4 regions of the Mesorhizobium sp. M0019 genome follow, and region 1 is predicted to be linked to each of the others. Evidence: predicted binding sites of a transcription regulator. Region 1 holds the regulator's gene; each other region holds the start of a gene.
What was found. Region 1 encodes LexA, which represses DNA repair genes until DNA is damaged. Its sites were predicted from a motif close to TGTTCNNNNTGTGTTCNG; they were not measured.
Positions count from the first base shown of each region.

Region 1 (2,203 bases):
GCAGTTCGCCCGACTTGTAGTTGACGTGGTTGACCAGCACCACGGCGGTGCGTTCGTCGATCAGCTCTTCGATGGTCGGCGCGTCGACCCCCGAGAGGCGCAGCAGCGTATCTTTTCGCGTCGAAACCACACCCTCAGCCATGTAGAGGTCCGTCGGAAAACTATCGCCCTCGGCGACGATGACCTGCCGCTCCGGTCGCATGGCCATGGCGGCGTGCAGCAGCTTGTAGATGTTGACCGATGTCGTGTCGCAGACCACCGTCTGGCCGGCCGCGGCACCGATCAGGCGCCCGAGCTGGTCGCCAAGTTCAAGCGGCATGTTGAACCAGCCGGCCGTGTTCCATGCGCGGATGAGATCATGCGACCATTCTTCGGTCGCGGCCTTGTGGAGTTCATCGAAAGCGGCACGTGAAGCAGCTCCTAGCGAATTGCCGTCGAGATAGATCACTCCTTGCGGCAACACAAAGCGGTCGCGCATCGCGCGCAGCGGATCCGCGGCATCCATCGCCTTTATGGCCACGAGATCGGGAATTCCTGTCATGATTTGTCTGCTCCCCCAAGATCCAACGCAAGGCCGGACACGCGTCGACTGTTCTTCCATTACCTGGTTGCGCGCAGCAAGGCTCCAGCGGCGAGAAGCAGCCTGACCAGGCGATGGAAACCGGGACTTAACCCGAGGTTGGCGTTTTGAGTTCGTTTCGTTCACGGTGCATTGACCAAACCGCACAGTCGATACGGTTCAATTCCGTGCCTTTTACCAACCGACGGCCGATGCCAGTGCCGCCTTCTAGGAGGCCAGAAGGGCGCAAACGAAAGCAGAATCAAGGCGATGAGGCTCGCGGCGATGAAAATGCGGTACGCCGGTAGGGGACGTCGTTTGTTTCCCGAGCCTTAACGCATTCATTAAACTTTAAACAGTTGCGGAACACAACTGGAACAGATAGTGTTTGTTCTGGGTTTGTTTTTCTGATTCTGTTGGGGGTCGCTATGCTGACACGCAAACAACACGAACTGCTTATGTTCATCCACGAAAGGTTGAAGGAAAGCGGTATCCCGCCTTCCTTCGACGAGATGAAGGAAGCGCTCGACCTGGCTTCCAAATCCGGAATCCACCGGCTGATTACGGCGCTGGAGGAGCGCGGCTTCATTCGCCGTTTGCCCAACCGGGCCCGTGCGCTGGAGGTGCTGCGCCTGCCTGACTCGATCGCCCCCGGCCTCAATGCGGCACGCAAGTTCTCGCCGAGTGTCATCCAGGGCAGTCTTGGGCAAGGCGGTCCTCGGCAAGGCAAGCCGACATCGTCGCGCGTGCCCGCAGCCGGAAATGACGACGATGTCGTCGCCGCCGTTTCGATCCCGGTGATGGGCCGCATCGCCGCCGGTGTGCCGATCGACGCCATCCAGCACCAGACGCATTCGATTTCGGTGCCGCCGGATATGATCATGGGCGGCGAGCATTATGCGCTCGAGGTCAAAGGCGACTCGATGATCGAGGCCGGCATTTTCGACGGCGACACGGTGATCATCCGCAATGCCGATACGGCGAGCCCCGGTGAGATCGTGGTGGCACTGGTCGACGAGGAGGAAGCGACGCTGAAGCGGTTCCGCCGCAAGGGCGCCTCGATCGCCCTGGAAGCCGCCAATCCAGCCTACGAGACGCGCATCTTCGGACCAGACAGGGTCAAGGTGCAGGGCAAGCTCGTTGGGCTGATCCGCCGCTACTGAGTTGCGCCCTTGGCGCCGGCTTTTGGATTGTCGGCCCTGCGGTATGGGGGCAGGCCGCGCGTCGCGCGTGAAAATTTCCGCTGCACGTGCCAGGGCCGGTATGATTTTTCGACCGCGAAACGGATTTCGGCGCGCGTTGCCGCTTGTGGATCGAAGTAGACGGCGGCACTTCCCGCGCGCGCCAGTTGCCGTTTGGTGACGACGAGGACCAGCCGGTCGTAGTAGCAGGGGTTATGGGCGGTGGCGTCGTCGATGACGATCAAGCTGGCAAAGGCGCAGGCTGGCCGCGCAGTATCGCGGTCCTTGGCTTGCGCGATGATCGCGCCGGATGGATGCCTGGCAAGGCAGAGGCCGTCCGTGCAAATGAACGGCATGCCCGGCGGTAGGTCGGCCGGATCGGCAATGTCGAATTGCGGGTCGTTCTTTCCAGGTGTTTCCGGCGCGACGATAGCCTCTGATGTGAGCGCGCGTTTCCAGTTGT
Region 1 is NZ_JAMYVK010000002.1:183,330-185,532, reverse strand. It holds gene kynU (kynureninase) at 1-541, opposite strand, end outside; gene lexA (transcriptional repressor LexA) at 988-1,722, shown strand; gene NKK47_RS03015 (ComEC/Rec2 family competence protein) at 1,716-2,203, opposite strand, start outside.

Region 2 (2,203 bases), on a different contig from region 1:
AGGTCGGCATAAGCGCGCAAGCCGCGCGTCAGGACGTTGCGGAAGCCGGCCTCATGCGTGCCGCCTTCGGCGGTCGGAATGGTGTTGCAATAGGAATTGATAAAACCGTCGCCGCCGAACCAGGTCACCGCCCATTCGAGCGAACCGTGGCCGCCCTGCTTCTCGCTCTTGCCGGCAAACATTTCACGGGTCACCTGGAATTCGTCGCCGAGCGAGGCTTTCAGATAGTCCTTGAGGCCGCCCGGAAAATGGAATTCTGCCTTGGCCGGCGTCGTGTCCTTTTCCTTGATCAGCGACGGATCGCAGGTCCAGCGGATTTCGACACCGCCGAACAGATAGGCCTTTGACCGCGCCATGCGGTAGAGCCGCGCCGGCTCGAAAGCAGCACCCTTGCCGAAAATCTGCTCGTCTGGATGGAAGCGGATCTTCGTGCCGCGGCGGTTGTGCACCTCGCCGAGCTGCTCCAGGCCGGTCACCGGAACGCCTCGCGAGAAGCGCTGGCGATAGAGCTTGCGCCCAATCGCGACCTCGACCTCGAGATGGTCGGACAGCGCGTTGACCACGGAAACGCCCACACCGTGCAGGCCGCCGGACGTCTCGTAAACCTTGCTGTCGAACTTGCCGCCTGAATGCAGCGTCGTCATGATGAGTTCGAGCGCCGGCTTCTTGAATTTCGGGTGCGGATCGACCGGAATGCCGCGGCCGTTGTCGGTTACGGACAGGTATCCGTCGGCGGAAAGCTCGACATCGATGAAGGTCGCATGGCCGGCGACCGCCTCGTCCATCGAATTGTCGATGACCTCGGCGAACAGATGGTGCATCGCCTTGTCGTCGGTGCCGCCAATGTACATGCCCGGGCGGCGGCGCACCGGCTCCAGCCCCTCCAGCACTTCGATATCGGCGGCACTGTAGCTCTCGCTGGCGTCGCGGGGCGCCGGCCGCTTCGCCGCCTGCACCAGCGGGTCGGCCGGGCGCGCGGCGGCGCGAGCCGGTTGCGGCTGCTTGTCCAATTTGGCGAAAAGATCGTTATTGTCGTCCATGCCGGTCCTGGATTCCGATGCTGCGAATCACCACCCGATACTGCCACGCTTTTCGCGGGCAGGCGACGGAGGTTCCTGTTACGTTCGAGGATAGGGCCTCTTACTGCAAAACCATTCGACAACCAAGCGGCGGAAATGGGGTCGAAGCCTGGAGCATCGACGCTTTGTAAACCCTGTCCGAAGGTTACGCCGCAAGATTGGCTGAAAAAACGGTATTTGCGGACTGTCGCTGACCTAGAATGCAGCGGAACCCTCAAGAGGCTGTCGCTTAAGCATGTTGGATTACAGTTCGCTCCTGCTCGCGGCGGCGCTGTCGGGCACGGGCCTTAGCATCACCATGTTTGCGATCTGGTTCACCGCGCCACAGGCACGCTTTGTGCTGACGGTGGCGTGCGGCATTCTCGTGCTGGTCGCACATGTCGTGTTGTTCTGGCATTACACCAGGGATCCAAGCGCCTGGCTTTGCCAGATCGTGCTTGCGCTTCTCAGCCTCGGTTTCCTGATTATCTGCCTGTCGGCCATGCAATATCTCGGCATAGGCGACTACAGGCGCGCCATCTTGCCGACCTTGGTTGCGATGGCTGTTTGCACAGGCGCGACGTATCTCGGATTTGATGGTGTCGGCTTTATTGTCACCTACGCAACGGTAACGGCGCTGCTCTCGCTCATCGGGGCGATGTTCTGGATTGAGGGTGGTCACGATCGCCGGATATTGCTGGTCGTCTCGTTCCTGAGCGGCGTCTGTGCCCTGTCGTTCGGACTTTGCGGCGCGGTCCTGCTGGTCAAGGGCCAATGGGTGCTGGGTGTTGCGCCCGACAATTGGGCCGAGCGGGTGAATTCCGTCGTGGCCGTCGCCTGCATGACCGGGCTCGGCGCATTGACGCTCTCCCTGCACCATTTGCAGGCGCAGATCGAATTGAAGGCCGAGACGATGACCGATCCATTGACCGGGCTGATGAATCGGCGGGCGTTGACGGCACTCTACGGCGAGCGGGTCTTCGGTCCGTTCATGTCCGTTGCCATGTTCGACCTCGACCATTTCAAGAGGACGAACGACGTATTTGGTCACCCGGTCGGCGACCAGGTTCTGTGCCGCTTTGCCGCCGTCGTCAGGAAATACGCCCGGACCGGCGTCGACGCCTTCCGGTTGGGCGGCGAGGAAT
Region 2 is NZ_JAMYVK010000020.1:94,972-97,174, forward strand. It holds gene parE (DNA topoisomerase IV subunit B) at 1-1,040, opposite strand, end outside; gene NKK47_RS16525 (GGDEF domain-containing protein) at 1,315-2,203, shown strand, end outside.
Region 2: parE (DNA topoisomerase IV subunit B) is a predicted target of LexA. The motif match lies at 1,111-1,128, and genes of this name have one in related genera.

Region 3 (2,203 bases), on a different contig from region 1:
TGTCGATGCCCTATTGGAGCGTTCCCGACAGCGCCTTCGACGATCCCGACGAGATGGCGATCTGGGCGCGCCGCGCCTACGAGGCAGGACGGCGCGCCGGAAAATAGGCTGCGTCATGTTTCGGCAATTCCGGGCCGCACTTCACGCCAGGTCCCGCGCTTCGGGCACAAGCGCCAGCGCCTCGGCAAAGCTGGCGCTGGTGAAGGCGGCGCGCTCGACGACGAGCATAGCTGCGGCAACGCCTTCCCGCAGCGCTGCGCGCAGCTGCAGGCCGCGCAGCAGGGCGGCGATCGTCGCACCGGCCAATGCGTCGCCGGCGCCGGCAGCATCGGTCCGCTTTTGTAGCGGCGGTGGCGAGATCGAGAACGCGCTCAATTCGTCGAAACCGAGCACTGGTTCGTCGCCGGCGGTGATCACGCCGCTTTTCAGCCCGGCGCGTCTCAGGCCGTCGACGATGCCTTGATCGATTTGGACGCCGGCGAGCACGCCGGCCTCCTGCCGGTTCATGAAGGCCAGCGCCAGACGGTCGAGCACCGGCATCAGCCGCGCCGCCTTATTGGGCGAGACCGCAAGCGCAAACACCGGCTTGTCGGCGGCGAGTGCCGCCAGCCGCCCCAGCGCGGTCGACGGCAGGTTGGCGTCGCACAGCACCGCGTCGGCCGAACCGATCGCTTCCCGCACCTTGGCGCGGCGGATCTGCTTGGGAAGCGCCAGCTCGTAGAGCACCATGTCGGCAAGGCCGGCGATCAGCCCGCCGTCGCTATCGATCAGCATCGTATGGCTTGGCGTTGCTCGGTCGAGGAACACCGCCGACAGGTCGGCAATGCCGGCCTCGGTGACGGCGCGTAAAACCGTGTCGCCAAGGGCATCGCCGCCGCGCACCGAAAGCAGCGAGGCCGAGGCGCCGCGTCGCACCGCACAGCGCAAGGCGTTGAAGACGGCACCGCCGACATGCTCGCGCATCGTGCCGGGGTTGGAAGCGGCCGGCACGAAGGCGCCGGCAACCCGGCCGCGCCGCTCGATATAGGCGCCGCCCACGGCCAGGATCGTCGGGGATTTGATCATGCCGTCAAAATGCCCTTTAGCTGTTGCCCGGGGGAGACTAGGTCGCCGGGCGGAACCCTGCAATCGCGGGTCCGATTCGGTTGGTGACGGCAACGGCGCCGCATGCGAGGCGAGACACATCGGAAGCAATAATTGCGAAACAAAAATAGAACAAATAGGGATATGCGTTATTTTTCAAACCCTTGGTGCTCATTGACAAATGAGAACAAATGAGGTACATTCTTTTAAGGATTGCGGGATTGTCCGGCCTCCATTGACGACCACGGGGTGATGTATCATGGCTCAGAATTCTTTGCGGCTTGTAGAGGACAAAGCGGTGGACAAATCAAAGGCTCTGGATGCGGCGCTGTCGCAAATCGAGCGTGCCTTCGGCAAGGGCTCGATCATGCGGCTCGGCGCGAACGAGCAGGTCGTCGAGATCGAAACGGTGCCGACCGGCTCGCTTGGACTGGACATCGCGCTTGGCGTCGGCGGCCTGCCGCGCGGCCGCATCGTCGAGATCTACGGGCCGGAAAGCTCGGGCAAGACGACGCTGGCGCTGCACACGGTGGCCGAAGCCCAGAAGAAGGGCGGCATCTGCGCCTTCGTCGATGCCGAGCACGCGCTCGACCCGGTCTATGCCCGCAAGCTCGGCGTCGATCTCGAAAACCTTTTGATCTCGCAGCCCGATACCGGCGAGCAGGCGCTGGAGATCTGCGACACGCTGGTGCGCTCCGGCGCCATCGACGTGCTGGTGGTCGATTCGGTGGCGGCGTTGACGCCGCGGGCGGAAATCGAAGGCGAGATGGGCGATTCGCTGCCCGGCCTGCAGGCCCGCCTGATGAGCCAGGCGCTGCGCAAGCTGACCGCCTCGATCTCGCGCTCCAACACCATGGTCATCTTCATCAACCAGATCCGCATGAAGATCGGCGTCATGTTCGGTTCGCCCGAGACGACGACCGGCGGCAATGCGCTGAAATTCTATGCCTCGGTCCGCCTCGACATCCGCCGCATCGGCTCGGTCAAGGATCGCGACGAGGTCGTCGGCAACCAGACCCGCGTCAAGGTCGTCAAGAACAAGCTGGCGCCGCCCTTCAAGGTGGTCGAGTTCGACATCATGTATGGCGAGGGCGTCTCCAAGACCGGCGAGCTGGTCGAT
Region 3 is NZ_JAMYVK010000007.1:138,400-140,602, forward strand. It holds gene NKK47_RS07975 (TfoX/Sxy family protein) at 1-107, shown strand, start outside; gene NKK47_RS07980 (PfkB family carbohydrate kinase) at 142-1,065, opposite strand; gene recA (recombinase RecA) at 1,343-2,203, shown strand, end outside.
Region 3: recA (recombinase RecA) is a predicted target of LexA. The motif match lies at 1,201-1,218, and genes of this name have one in related genera.

Region 4 (2,203 bases), on a different contig from region 1:
TGAGAACCGAGCCGAGAAACACGAGTTTGTCGCGAGAGATGTCGGCGGCGCCGAAGGCGTGAATGTCGGCAATGTGCAGGTGGTTCATAACCGCTTCCACGCACTGTCGTGTGGCGTTGGGGTCTCGTTCAAAGCTTCGCAGGCCTTCCTCGCTAAACCCTTCCATCAAAACGTAGCGTTCGAACGTCACGAATTTCGGCCAGAAAATGGTGCTGTATCCCACAGCAAGCGCGAATCGGCCCTCGCACCCGACCCAGCTTTGTAGATCGATGCCGGACCCATTGTTCCAGGCTGCCAATTCAGCCTTCATGCTGGCTGGAACATCCATTTCGTAGCCTCCCGATCTCGCCTGTCATAGGTCTTTCAACGGCTGCTTTCCAGTAGACCGGCAAAGTTGCATCCCTTCACGCTTGTCGTCCCCAAATCCGCGCCGTATGTCTCCACGCGATGAGCGAGATCAAATTCCGTCGCGCGCAAGCGCCCGACCTGCCGGCGATTGTTGCAATGCTTGCCGACGACGTGCTCGGCGCGAACCGGGAAGACCCGTCCACGCCGCTCGCGCCATCCTACCTCGATGCCTTCAGCGCAATCGATACCGATCCCAACCAGTTGCTGGTCGTGGCCGTCGAGGCCGGGCAAGTGGTCGGAACGCTGCAGCTCAGCTTCCTTCCAGGCATTTCGAGAAAAGGCGCCTGGCGCGGCCAGATCGAAGGCGTTCGCGTCGCCCGGCAATGGCGCTCTCGCGGCGTCGGCAAGCTGATGATCGAATGGGCGATTGAAACATGCCGTTCGCGCAATTGCAGCTTCGTCCAGCTCACCACGGACAAAGGTCGACGGGAGGCGCACGCTTTTTACGAGCGCCTCGGCTTCACCGCCAGTCATCTCGGCTACAAGATGGCGCTGTAGATCATCGGCGGCAGCCTCCGCGCTGCTTGACAATCCACCCATATTGTTCTCTTTATGTTCTCATAACAACTCGAGACAATGCGGCGTTCGAACCGCCGCGGGCGAACGGGCCGGATGGAAGCCAACATCCTCCACGCGGATCTGGATGCCTTCTATGCCTCGGTCGAACAATTGCTCGACCCGGCCTTGCGCGGCAAGCCGATTGCCGTCGGCGGCGGGGTAGTGCTGGCTGCTTCGTATGAAGCCAAGGCGTTCGGCGTGCGCGGCGGTATGCCGGGACGGCGGGCGCGGGAACTCTGCCCGCAACTCATCTTCGTCGGCGGCCATTTCAAGGACTATCAGCGGCTGGGCGATGCGGCAATCAAGGTGCTCGGCGATTTCACGCCGGTGGTCGAGCGGATTTCGATCGACGAGGCCTTTGCCGACGTCGCCGGCTGCACCCATTTGTTCGGCTCGCCGGCCGAGATCGCCGGCAAGATCCGCCGCCGCGTGCGGGCCGAGCTCGGCCTGCCGATCTCGGTCGGCGTAGCCCGCACCAAGCATCTGGCCAAGATCGCCTCACAGGTTGCAAAACCGGACGGGCTGGTGGTGGTCGATCCGCGCCACGAACTGGAGTTCCTGCACCACCTGCCGGTCGAGCTGATGTGGGGCGTCGGCCCGGTCACCAGGCAGCGGCTGGCCGGCATCGGCGTCAACACCATCGGCGAGCTGGCGAAGACCAATGGTGGGGCGCTTGAGCGCCTGCTCGGGCCGGCGGCGGGAGAGAAACTCAACGCGCTGGCGTGGAACCGCGATCCGCGCAAGCTCGAGACGCAGCGCCGGGCGCGCTCGGCCGGCGCGCAATCGGCGCTCGGCCAGAAACCCGCCGAGGAGCAGGTCTTCGTGCCGGCTTTGCTGCATCTGGCCGACAGGGTCGCCACAAGATTGCGGGCGAAATCCCGGCCCGGCCGCACGGTGACGGTTCGCGTCCGCTTTGCCGATTTGCGCTCGGTGACGCGCTCGATCACGCTCGACCAGCCGATTTCGGCAACCGCCATGCTGGCCGAAATCGCCGCGGCGCTGGTGCGCAAGGTGCTCATGGACCATCCGCACGAAAAAACCATCTCGCTGCTGGCGATCGCCGTCTCGCATCTGGAGCAGCATGCCGGCCTGCAACTGGAACTGCCGCTCGGGCTCGACGACGACCGCCGTCGCCCCGGCACCAGGCAGGGCGCGGCGCGCTGGACCGCCGACCGCGCCGTCGACAAGATCCGCGACCGCTTCGGCTGGGAGGCGGTCGGCTACGCCTCGGTCGCGC
Region 4 is NZ_JAMYVK010000065.1:28,023-30,225, reverse strand. It holds gene NKK47_RS31115 (hypothetical protein) at 1-328, opposite strand, end outside; gene NKK47_RS31110 (GNAT family N-acetyltransferase) at 448-906, shown strand; gene dinB (DNA polymerase IV) at 1,021-2,203, shown strand, end outside.
Region 4: dinB (DNA polymerase IV) is a predicted target of LexA. The motif match lies at 951-968, and genes of this name have one in related genera.